3 regions of the Tardiphaga sp. 172_B4_N1_3 genome follow, and region 2 is predicted to be linked to each of the others. Evidence: predicted binding sites of a transcription regulator. Region 2 holds the regulator's gene; each other region holds the start of a gene.
What was found. The regulator PhoB, encoded in region 2, activates phosphate uptake and scavenging genes when phosphate is short. The targets are predictions, from matches to a motif close to TGTCATNNANCTGTCAT.
Positions count from the first base shown of each region.

Region 1: the regulator PhoB is predicted to act here: its motif matches at 2,631-2,647, upstream of AB7783_RS22535 (DUF2794 domain-containing protein).
Region 3: the regulator PhoB is predicted to act here: its motif matches at 2,408-2,424, upstream of AB7783_RS24210 (alkaline phosphatase D family protein).

Region 1 is NZ_CP197238.1:4,763,801-4,767,963, reverse strand. Features, by position in the region: gene AB7783_RS22550 (ABC transporter permease) at 1-521, shown strand, start outside; gene AB7783_RS22545 (Bax inhibitor-1/YccA family protein) at 834-1,622, shown strand; gene AB7783_RS22540 (N-acetyltransferase family protein) at 1,705-2,229, shown strand; gene AB7783_RS22535 (DUF2794 domain-containing protein) at 2,245-2,619, opposite strand; gene AB7783_RS22530 (DUF1223 domain-containing protein) at 3,056-3,808, opposite strand; gene acnA (aconitate hydratase AcnA) at 3,976-4,163, opposite strand, start outside.
Region 2 is NZ_CP197238.1:5,311,179-5,315,341, forward strand. Features, by position in the region: gene pstB (phosphate ABC transporter ATP-binding protein PstB) at 1-621, shown strand, start outside; gene phoU (phosphate signaling complex protein PhoU) at 650-1,363, shown strand; gene phoB (phosphate regulon transcriptional regulator PhoB) at 1,456-2,160, shown strand; gene AB7783_RS25150 (GcrA family cell cycle regulator) at 2,263-2,772, opposite strand; gene AB7783_RS25155 (aspartate aminotransferase family protein) at 3,219-4,163, shown strand, end outside.
Region 3 is NZ_CP197238.1:5,099,528-5,103,690, forward strand. Features, by position in the region: gene AB7783_RS24205 (TonB-dependent receptor) at 1-1,964, opposite strand, end outside; cobalamin riboswitch at 2,140-2,328, opposite strand; gene AB7783_RS24210 (alkaline phosphatase D family protein) at 2,473-4,026, shown strand.

The sequences.
Region 1 (4,163 bases), 550 kb from region 2:
CCACGCTGACCGAACCGAAGTCCGATCCGTCCCAGGACGCCGGTCTGGTCAAGGCGGTGGCCGACGCATTCCCGATGATCACCACCGTCCGGGTCCGGGAAGCGCTCGACACTGTGGGATCGGTTGTCACAAATCTCGTGCTGGCGATCCGCGGTACCAGCGCGGTGACGCTGCTCTCGGCCATCCTCGTGCTCGGTGGCGCGCTGGCCGCCGGTCACCGGCATCGCGTCTATGACGCCGTGATTCTCAAGACCCTCGGCGCAACGCGTGCGCGGCTTCTGGGTGCCTATGCCCTCGAATATCTGATGATCGGCCTGGCCACGGCGGTGTTTGGGGTCATCGCCGGCTCGGTGGCGGCGTGGCTGATCGTCACGCGCCTGATGACGCTGAGCTTTGTCTGGCAGGCTGGCAGCGCGGCTGGCGTCGTGCTGGCGGCGCTAATTGTCACAGTGGGTTTGGGCCTGGTGGGTACGTTGGTAGCCTTGAACCAGAAGCCTGCCACCGTGTTACGGAATTTGTGACCTGTTTTGACACGAAGCAGCCTTTGCACGGGCTGATTCGTGCAAAATGACTGAGAAATCGCCAAGCTTGCGTCAGGCTGAAAGTTTACCAGGATGCCTGAATACAAATCGGAGCGACATTCCGCCACGCGTGGAAGCTTGCAGCGAATGTGTTAGTTTACCACATACCCTTTGGGTCAGACATCGAGTGCAGATGACGTCGATTTTTTATGAAATCGAGTTTAGTGTCAGGAAGCGCAGATATCTGGGATATAATTTGAACCGGCGACGCGAACCCTTTGCGATCAGCCGGACAACATCGAGGTTTCGACCATGTCGGATCTAGACCGTAACTATGCTTCCCCCTTCGGCCGGGCCGGCGCGCGCGATGCCGCTGCCGTGGACGCCGGACTGCGCTCCTACATGCTGCGCATCTACAACTACATGACGATCGGTCTGGCCATCACCGGCCTGGCTGCTCTGGGCGTGTACATGGCCGCCGTGACTACCGACCCGTCGGGCGCCGCTGCGCGGATCGGCAGCTCCTACCTGACGCCGTTCGGCTACGCGATGTTCGTGAGCCCGCTGAAATGGGTGTTCATCCTGGCGCCGCTGGTGATGGTGTTCGCCATCTCGTTCGGCATTAACCGGCTGAAGCCGGCTACTGCGCAGTTGCTGTTCTGGGCCTTCGCGGCTCTGATGGGCATCTCGCTGTCGTCGATCTTCCTGGTGTACACGCACACGTCGATCGTGCGGGTGTTCTTCATCACCGCTGCCTCGTTCGGTGCGCTGAGCCTTTACGGCTACACCACCAAGCGTGACATGACGGGCATGGGCTCGTTCCTGCTGATGGGCTTGTTCGGCATCATCATCGCGAGCGTCGTGAACATCTTCGTCGCTTCGTCGATGCTGCAGTTCATCGTGTCGGTCGTCGGTGTGCTGATCTTCGCGGGCCTCACTGCCTACGATACCCAGCGGTTGAAGAATGACTACATCTACGGTTACGCCTCGCAGGGCGGCGATATCGCCGAGCGCGCGGCGATCACCGGTGCCCTGTCGCTCTACTTGAACTTCATCAACCTGTTCACGCTGCTGCTGCAGCTGCTCGGACAGCGCGAATAAGCTCAGAGCATAGAGAAGATCTTAGCCCCGGCCGAAAGGCTGGGGCTTTTCTTTTGGGCGGAGCAAAAATAGTCTCAGCGCCATGTCCGATATTGAAATCAGGCCCGCCACGGCGGCAGATCTGCCCGCGATCACCGCGATCTATGCCGAGGCGGTGCAGTTCGGCACGGCCACGTTCGAAATGATCCCACCAGATTTGGCCGAGATGACGCGGCGTTTCGAGGGGATGGTGAGCGGGGGCTATCCGTATCTCGCGGCTGTGCTGGAAGGCCGGGTTGTCGGCTATGCCTATGCCAGCGCGCATCGCCCGCGACCGGCCTATCGCTTTACCGTCGAGAATTCGATTTATCTCGATCCGAAAGCCCAACGGCGAGGCGTTGGCGGCAAACTTCTCGCGCGGCTGATCGCCGAATGCGAGAGCCGCGGCTACCGCCAGATGGTCGCCGTGATCGGTGACAGCGCGAATGCCGGCTCCATCGCGGTTCATCGCAATGCCGGATTTCAGATGGTTGGGGTGCATACCGATGTCGGGTTCAAGTTCGATCGCTGGCTTGATACCGTTTCGATGCAGCTCGCACTTGGCGACGGCGCCCGCACGCTTCCCTGACGCTCTGCGAATCGATTACACTACCGCCAGCTTGCGATCGATCACCAGGAGCACGCGGTCGAGTTCCTGGCCGCGGCGCAGAATCATGCCGCTGGCCGAAATCACGCTATACATGCCCTGCTTGCGCGCCAGTCGCGGATCTTTCTCGATGCGATAGAGCGGCACTTCCGACGAGCGGCGGAACACCGAGAACACCGCGCGGTCGCGCAGAAAGTCGATGGCGTAATCGCGCCACTCGCCGTCTGAGACCATACGGCCGTACAGATTGAGGATGCGGCTGAGCTCAAGGCGATTGAAGCTGACGACGGGCGCGGTGGCGGGTGATGCGGCGGCTTGGCCCGTCGCCGCGCGATTCTCGGTGGGCTCAGTATCTCCCGGAATCACATTCATGCAGCGCCTCCTGTCATATCGTCGACATGATCGCGCCGACCGCGGTCCTCTGCAAGGGCCGATCCGCAGGCCCGATGGTAGAAATTTCCCGTCACGGGAACGTCAGGTGAATCTTATTGCCGCCAAATTTTGGCCCATCGGGCGCCCTTCTGGATTGCGACAAGAAGATACTGCGTCGGGTCCGGTTCTTCCGGTCTCGGATTCCTCAGCCCCCAGCCCCCCGCGGTCGTTGGGATCGGACCCTGCGCAGGAAGTTAATCCCCACTGGGCCAACGCAAGTTGGTCCTTTTCTTTTTGGTGGATGCTTTTGCGAGACCATCAAACGTCATTGCGATAGGCGAAGCGACGAAGCAATCCAGTTTTCGCCGAGGGCTCACAATGATGCAGGCATGCCACGCGTAAGCGCAGCAGCTACCGAAGTTATCAATCTGAAGACTTACTGTAGCGATGTATAGGCCGCGCCGCGCATCGCGCCGGGCTTGTCGCGCGTGCCGTCTTGCACATAAACGACGGCGGCATCGACGCCATCCCTGGAGATGTTCTCCAGCGGCAGCGTCCAGTTGGCGGCGTTGCCGGTCCAGTCACCGACCTTCAGCCAGTTCCGGACGACATTGTAGTAGGTCAGTTGCTTGCCGCGATTCTCGCCGCGACCGACCGTGATCGGCACTGCCTTCGACACGGAACAGATCCAGACTTCGCCATGCGCTGTATCGGGCGCATTGCTCGATGCGGCAACGGACACGTTGACGTGTTTCCCGGAGACCGACATCGACACCGGCACCGTCATCACGGTGCCTTTCTTGGTTTCGCTGATCGCGCCCTGGATACGATCGGCATCGCTGCCGATCACCTGAGTGGCGCCGTTGACGACGACTTGCGGCGTGTAGACGTCGCGATCACCGCGCATCTGTGAATAGGCCTTCTGCCGCGCGCTGAAACGCGAGTCGGCCAGCGTGTCCTTCCAGCCCAGGTAGTCCCAGTAGTCGATCGGCATGCTCAATGCGATCACGGACGGGTCTTTGGCGAGGTCGCCGATGATCTTGTCTGCAGGCGGGCAGGACGAGCAACCTTGCGAGGTAAACAGCTCCACCACGGCCCTAGGCTGGGCCAGCGCGCTACCGCTTGCTGCAATGGCGGCGCACACGCTGAGCGCGCCGGTCCACTGCGATATGCCGCCAAAGGATTTCATGAGGTTTTGCCACGCTCGAGGTGAGACACATAACAGACGGTGTCGCACATTGGTGTCGCTAACACGTTCATGCCCTCAAACGCCAGAAGGCGGCTCTTCATAGGCCGCCTTCTGTTCACTAGCCACTCACTTCGCGGTGAGGCACTACGTCACACCACGTATGGGCGTCAGGCTGCAAGCTGACGCAGCACGTAATGCAGGATGCCGCCATTGCGGTAATATTCGAGCTCGTCCAGCGTATCGATGCGGCAGAGCAGCGTCTCCTTGTGGAGTGAGCCATCGGCCGACACGATTTCCGCCACCATCTGCTGGCGCGGCTTGATGTCGCCGGTCAGGCCGCGGATCGTGACCTTCT
Region 2 (4,163 bases):
CTGCTGCGCATCTTCAACCGCATGTATGATCTGTATCCCGGCCAGCGCGCCGAAGGTCAGCTCATGCTCGACAACCAGAACATTCTGGATCCGAAGCTGGACCTCAACCTGCTGCGCGCCCGCGTCGGCATGGTGTTCCAGAAGCCGACTCCGTTCCCGATGACGATTTACGAAAACATCGCCTTCGGTATCCGCCTCTACGAAAAGATCTCCAAGTCGGAGATGGACATCCGCGTCGAGAGGGCGCTGCGCGGCGGTGCACTCTGGAACGAAGTCAAGGACAAGCTCAACGCGTCGGGTCTCAGCCTGTCGGGCGGTCAGCAGCAGCGCCTGTGCATCGCGCGCACCATCGCGGTGCGGCCGGAAGTGATCCTGTTCGACGAGCCGTGCTCGGCGCTGGATCCGATCTCGACCGCGAAGATCGAGGAGCTGATCGACGAGTTGAAGGATCAGTACACGATCGCGATCGTGACCCATAACATGCAGCAGGCTGCCCGCGTCTCCGACAGCACGGCCTTCATGTATCTCGGCGAGTTGATCGAGTTCGATCAGACCAACAAGATCTTCACGTCGCCGACCGATCGCCGCACCCAGGATTACATCACCGGCCGCTTCGGCTGACGCGACATATTCGCGGGAGGAATTTGAGATGGCTTTTGAACACACCACCAAGGCTTTCGATGACGATCTGCAGGAGCTGACCCGTCTCGTCGCCGAGATGGGTGGCCTCGCGGAACGGCAGATCGTCGAATCCGTCGACGCGCTGATCCGCCGGGATGTCGCACTTGGCGCCCGCGTCGTCGCCACCGACTCCGAGATCGACCAGTTGCAGCGCACGATCGAAGAGCGCGCCGTGCTGACCATCGCCAAGCGCCAGCCGATGGCTGTCGATTTGCGCGAGATCGTCGGCGCGCTGCGCGTCGCCACCGATCTGGAACGCATCGGCGATCTCTCCAAGAATATCGGCAAGCGCGTCAATGCACTCGACAGCGACTTCCATCCGCTGAAGCTGATCCGCGGCCTCGAGCACATGACCGACCTCGTGACCACCCAGGTCAAGGCCGTGCTCGACGCCTATGCCGCACATGATCTGCCCGCCGCGATGACGGTGTGGAAGGGCGATGAGGAAATCGACGCGATCTGCACCTCGCTGTTCCGCGAACTCCTGACCTATATGATGGAAGACCCGCGTAACATTTCGTTCTGTATCCACCTGATGTTCTGCGCCAAGAATATCGAGCGGATCGGCGACCATGCCACCAATATTGCGGAAACCGTGTTCTACATGATCGAGGGCCAGCAGATCCTCGACAAGCGCCCGAAGGGCGACATGACCACATTCGCGAATACGCCGACGGTCTGAAGCATGATCCGGAAAAGTGGAAGCCAGTCTTCCGCAAGGATCATGATTTAAAGACTTGTCGGACGTCACTGAGGGTATTGATCAAGATGGCTGTGAATGCACGCATTCTGGTTGTGGAAGATGAAGAGGCACTAACGACGCTGCTTCGCTACAACCTCGACGCCGAAGGCTATGATGTTGAAACCGTCGCTCGCGGCGACGATGCCGACACCCGCTTGAAGGAGCGGGTGCCGGATCTCGTGGTGCTCGACTGGATGCTGCCGGGCCTGTCCGGCATCGAACTGTGCCGCCGCTTGCGCGCACGGCCCGAAACCAAGGCATTGCCGATCATCATGCTGACGGCGCGCGGCGAAGAGAGCGAGCGCGTTCGCGGTCTCGCCACCGGCGCCGACGACTACATCGTCAAGCCGTTCTCCGTGCCGGAGCTCCTGGCCCGCGTGAAGGGCCTGCTCCGTCGTGCAGCTCCCGAGCGTCTCGCTACTGTCCTGGCGTTTGGCGACATCGAACTCGACCGTGACAAGCGCCGCGTGGTGCGGTCCAGCCGTCCGATCGATCTCGGTCCGACCGAATATCGCCTGCTGGAGTTCTTCCTGGAACATCCGGGCCGCGTGTTCAGCCGCGAACAGTTGCTCGACAGCGTCTGGGGCCGCGACATCTATATCGACGAGCGCACCGTCGACGTGCATATTGGCCGCCTGCGCAAGCTGCTCAACCCCGCCGGTGAGCCCGATCCGATCCGCACCGTGCGCGGCGCCGGCTACGCGCTGGATGACCGCTTCGACAAGGCGGCGGAGTAGGTATCTTCCTTCTCCCCGCAAGCGGGGCGAGGTTAGAAGCCCCAAACAAAAAATGCCCGGCTCATCACCGGGCATTTTCATTTGGTTTAGATGCTTTCCAGCTCAGCGCGTCGGCTTTGGCACTGCGCGGCGGCGGTCGCTTGCCGGCTGATAAGCGATGCGCGAGTGATGCGCGCAATAGGGGGCGCCGGCCAGGGCCTTGCCGCCGCAGAAATAGAAGTCCGCGCTCGACGGATCGCCGATCGGCCAATGGCAGGTGGCTTCGTTGAGTTCGACCAGCGACAGGCGCTGGCTGATCGGCACAATGTTGTCATAGGCGATCGGATCGGGCTCGGCCTCGATCTCGTAATTATGGGCCAGCGCGGTGTTGCCGCGCGCCATCGGGCGGGCGACGCGTACCATCTGCTGCACCGGGCGCGCCTTGCGCTGCCGCGGAGCTGCCGAGGAGGGGCTCTTGGCACGGCCGGACAGGCCAAGGCGGTGAACCTTGCCGATCACGGCGTTGCGGGTCACGTTACCGAGTTCCGCAGCGATCTGGCTGGCGGAAAGGCCGCCTTCCCAGAGTTTCTTCAACTGTTCGACGCGATCGTCGGTCCATGTCATTACCGTCATCGCCGTTTTCCCTTCGTGAGCGCCGGCCTGACCGGGCAGCGCTGCGAGTTGAGACTTCAAAAATCCCTGCGGTCAGAATCCTTTAGCGCTCACCGGGCGCGAATTTCGCGTCCGGCTGTTACGCCGCACTGGATGTGTCAAAAGGATCTACCGCCGCACGAGATGTCGTATCCGACGAGGCAAAAGCTACAATATGCCGTGACTCGCGCGCAAGAGTCGGGCATGCCGCGTCCACATGCTTCTGCAAGTAAAGCTGCAAAATCGGCTTTTTCTGCGACTCCGTGTGACTCGAAAGCCGCAGTGCGCGGTTGACAGTCTTCACAGCACACATAGAATAATGCCCACGTGCCGCCCGAGAAGGGCGGCACGTTTCGTTTCTAGGGTCCGTTGTTCGATTTCGCACAGTTGTCATCGACGCGGCCGCAGTCTTTTCGATCGGATCGGTTATGACCAGCAACGCAACGTCTTCGCCCCTCTCTCAGGCTCACTTGCTGCCTGTTTTCGCGCGTGCGGATGTCGCTTTCGAGCGCGGTGAAGGCGCGTGGCTGATTGGAACCGATGGCGAGCGCTATCTCGACTTCACCAGCGGCGTTGCCGTGAACGCGCTGGGCCATGCGCACCCACATATGGTCGCCGCATTGCAGGAGCAGGCCACCAAGCTCTGGCACATGTCGAACCTGTTCAAGAGCCCGGACGGCGAGCGCCTCGCGGCCCGGCTGTGCGAACAGAGCTTTGCCGACTTCGTGTTCTTCGCCAATTCGGGTGCGGAAGCGATGGAATGCGCGATCAAGGTGACCCGCCACTATCATTTCTCCAAGGGCCATCCCGAGCGCACGCGCATTATCACCTTTGAAGGCGCGTTCCATGGCCGCACCCTCGGCACGCTGGCTGCGACCGGCGCTGCCAAATATCTCGAAGGCTACGGCACGCCGCTCGACGGCTTCGATCAGTTGCCGCTCGGCGATATCGAAGCCGTTAAGAAGGCGATCGGTCCGAACACCGCAGGCATTCTCATCGAGCCGCTGCAGGGCGAAGGCGGCGTGCGCGCGCCGAGCAACGCGTTCTTCGGCGCATTGCGCGAACTCTGCGACAAGAACGGCATCCTGCTGATCTTCGACGAAGTGCAGACCGGCATGGGCCGCACCGGCGAGTTGTTCGCCTATCAGCGCATCGGCGTGACGCCGGATGTCATGTCGCTGGCCAAGGCGCTCGGCGGCGGTTTCCCCATCGGTGCGTGCCTCGTTACGGCGGAAGCGGCCGAAGGCATGGCGCCCGGCTCCCATGGTTCGACCTTCGGCGGCAATCCGCTGGCGGTCGCCGCGGCGAATTCCGTGCTCGATATCATGCTGAAGCCAGGCTTCTTCGACCATGTGAAGAAGATGTCGCTGTTG
Region 3 (4,163 bases), 210 kb from region 2:
GCCGCAAAGGCCCAGGTTGCCCAGACGTTGGTGACGTTCTGCGGCACGTTGAACGGCACGTTGCCGGCGTAGTTCACAGCGATGCCGCCCACGTTCTGGATGAAATCGTCATATTTCGCGCGCACGAACGCGGTGTTGGCGTCGACGCGCCAGCCATAATCGAGCGCGACGCCGATCGAGGCCTCGATGCCACGCGAAGACTGCTGGCCCACCTGCACGACCCGTGTCAGTGTCGGGTCAGTTCGGTCCGGCGTCAGCAGGTTGTTCTTGACGATCTGATAGCCCGCCAGCGTCCACTCGCCACGGCCGCCCCAGAACGACTGCTTGACGCCGATCTCCACCTGTTTGCCGGTGGCCAGATCGAATTTGGCGTTGGCGTTGCTCGCCGTGATTAGGCCGCCCACAGGATCGGCTGCGACCGAATACTGGCCGTAAAAGGCCAGATCCTTGATCGGTGTGTAGACCACACCGGCGCGCCAACTGGTCGAAGAATAGTCCCGGCTGTAGCTGTTGGCGGCATTGCGAACGTCGGTCCGCTCGACGGTCGGTTGGTCCTGGCGAACGCCGGCGATCAAGGACAGTTGCTCGGTGACCGACAACCGGTTCTCGGCGAACACCGCGTACTGGTTGGTCACGCTGGAGAAGTCCGACGTGAGCGGATCGGGACTGAAGTACAGGCCAGGATTGAAATTGATGGCGTCGACCGACGACGATCCACCATAGGGCGAGTTGGTCGAGCGCTTGAAATCTATGCGGTTGACGTCGAAACCGGCGACGAATTCGTTGGCCATCCCGAGCACATGGCCCTTGAACGTGGCGTCGAAGCGGTCGCCGATCTGTTGCTGGTCGTGGAAGATTTCCAGATAGGTGCTGCGGTCGATCAGGCCGGTGGCCGGATTGAACGCATAATTTTCGAGCTCTTTCCAGTGCCGCTTGCTGTACAGGTAGTACAACGTGTTGCGGATCGAGATGCCGTCGGCCACTTGCCACTCGGTCTTCACCTGATTCCAGCTATCCTGCCAGCGGATGGTGCTGTCGCCTACATTGTAGTTCTTGAAGCGCAGCGCCGGATCGAACTGGCCGTTGATCAACGGCGTGCCGAAATAGCGCATCGGCTGGCGATCGCCGTAGTCGGTCGAGATCGTCCAGACCACGTCTTCGGTCTGCTTGACCTGCACGGCAGCATGCAGCGCTATGTTCGAGCTGTTGCCGCGGTCGACCCAGCCGTCCGACATGTTGCCGGTGGCGGTGATGCGATAGGCGACGTCCTTGTTGATCGGACCGCCGCTGTCCACGGCGATGCGGCGTTCCATGTTGCTGTCGAGCGATATCTCGGCCTGATTGCGCGGAATCCATGATGGCATCTTCGAGATGATGTTGATCGCGCCGCCGACCGCGCCTTCGCCGAACATCACGGAGGCCGGACCGCGCAGCACCTCGATACGCTCGGTGGACCAGGTGTCGAACGGAAAGTTCACGGTGCCCGCGCCGACATAGAGCCGCGTGCCATCGAGCAGTATCTTCACCGAATCCGTGCCGGAGAAGCCGCGGGTGCTGTAGGCGACGCCGCCATTGCCCGGATCTCCGATGGCGGTGATGCCGGTGGCGTTCTGCGTCACCGCGTCGAGCACGTTCTGCTGGCCGCGTTCGGCCATGGTCTCGGCGGAGATCACCTCGACGCTGGCCGGCGTCTGCAGGCGCGTCAGGCCGAGGCGGCTGCCGGTGGATGTGGTGCCAGTGAGGTTGAGCGTCGGCGCTGCGAAGACGGGGCCTGTCGGCGTGGCAACCGGCGCGCCGGTATTGGCGGCGACATTGCGCTGCTGCCGCGAGCGCGCAGCGCGCGATGCATTGCCGTTCGTGGCGCGGCGTGCGCGTTGAGGTGTCGCTGACGGCTGAACGACAACAGGATCGAGCGTCTGGCTCGACTGTGAGGTTTGCGACCAGCTTTCGCTCGGACACAACAAGCAGGAGAGAGCAACAGAATAAAGAAAGGGAGTATGTCGCTTCAATGCAACGGGAGAAACGGAGGTCATGAACAGGACTCGCGGTTACGTGGCACGTCACCGCAAACCAAGTCGCCCCGCCGCTTTCAAACAGGCAGTGTGACTTCCACCAGGACACCCCGCCCAATGTGCTCGCGTGTGACCACGACTGGCGGCAGGTCTCCTGGCTCGCGGGTCAGTGCCTGTCGCCGCCTTCCCAGGTGAACACCCAGTGGCTCTTGGCGCAGGCTCGCCGCTTACAGTTGCGGGGGCAGCCGCGGAATCGGGGGATCCCCTCACCGCATTCCCTTTTGATCCCCGAAGGGAACCGTCGCGTTCACGTTAAGGTGAAATTTCCAAATGTGTCAATCAAGCTGCCAGCCATTCGCAACTTGCTTTGGCGGGTGTTGATATTGCGCATCACCTGTCATCGCAGCGTCAAGCGATCTGCCTAGAGCCACTGGTGCCAGAGCCAGGATCAGGAGTTCGCATGGCACTACGTTTATCCCGTCGTCGCTTCCTCGCGCACTCAGCCGCAGCAGGCGCAAGCTTCCTTGCGATGCCCTATCTCAGCCGCGCCGCCGATCGCCCGGTGGTGTCACATGGCATTCAGTCCGGCGATGTCGGGACGAACAGCGGCAAGATCTGGTCGCGCGCGGATCGGCCGGCGCAGATGATGGTGGAAGTCGCCACCACCGAATCCTTCAGCAATGCGCGCATGTTGCCGCCGATGGCGGCGCTGCCCGAAACCGATTTCACGGCGAAGCTGCTGCTCGACAATCTGCCCGCGGGACAGGACATCTTCTACCGCGTCAAATTCCGCGATCTCTCGCATACCGACATCGTTGGCGAGCCGGTCATCGGTCGCTTCCGCACCGCGCCAGCTGATCGCCGCGATGTGTCTTTCGTTTGGGGCGGCGATGTCGCAGGCCAAGGCTGGGGCATCAACGCCGAGGATGGCGGCATGGTCACCTATGCCACCATGCGCAAGCATAATCCGGATTTCCTGATCCATTCCGGCGATACGATCTACGCCGACGGCCCGATCCTGCCTGAAGCAAAATTGCCGGATGGCACGATCTGGAAGAACACCATCACGGTGCCGGAGAAGGCGAAGGTCGCCGAAACGCTCGATGAATTCCGCGCCGCGCACAAATACAATCTGCTCGACGATAATGTCCGCGCCTTCAATGCGCAGGTGCCGATCTTCGGCCAGTGGGACGATCACGAGGTCACCAACAACTGGTCTTCATCGAAGCAGTTGCCCGCGTCCTACAAGGAGCGCGACGTCACGCTGCTGGCGGCTCGCGGTGCGCGTGCCTTTCACGAGATGTATCCGATCTCGATCAATCCGAACGAGCCTGGCCGCGTCTATCGTACGCTGAATTACGGCCCGCATCTCGATGTCTTCATGCTGGACGAGCGCAGCTATCGTGGGCCCAACGGCCCGAACCTGCAGGAGAGCTATGGTCCCGATGCGTATTTCGTCGGTCCGGAGCAGATGGCCTGGCTGAAGCGCGCATTGATGGCCTCGAAGGCGACCTGGAAGGTCATCGCCTCGGATATGCCGATCGGCCTCGTCGTCTATGACAACGCCGCCGACAAAACCGGGTCTGAGGCCATCGCGCAGGGCGACGGACCAGTGCGGGGCCGCGAGCTGGAAATCGCCGATATCCTGCGCTTCATCAAATCGGCCGGTATCCGCAACACGGTCTGGCTGACCGCCGACGTGCATTACACGGCGGCGCATTACTACAATCCGGAAAAGGCGCAGTTTCAGGATTTCGAGCCGTTCTGGGAGTTCGTTTCGGGCCCGTTTCACGCCGGAACTTTCGGGCCGGCGGCGCTCGACAATACCTTCGGTCCTGAGGTCCGTTTCGTGAAGGCGCCGGGGCCCGATAAGCAGAATTTGCCCCCGTCGGCCGGCATGCAGTTCTTCGGTCACGTCAAAATCGACGGCCAAAGCGGCCAAATGACCGTTACCCTGCGGGATCGGGCCGATATGGCCCTTTGGGCCACGGTTCTGGACCCGAAATTGGGCTAACCATTTGGCAGATTCGCATTGTTTTTCGGCGATTTCCCCCTATATTGCGCCGCAACGCGTCCGAGTACCCGGCCCCTTCTGGCCGGGTTTGCTTTTGGAGGGATTGCCCCAGCGCGTTTTCAGACGAGGCAGTTATC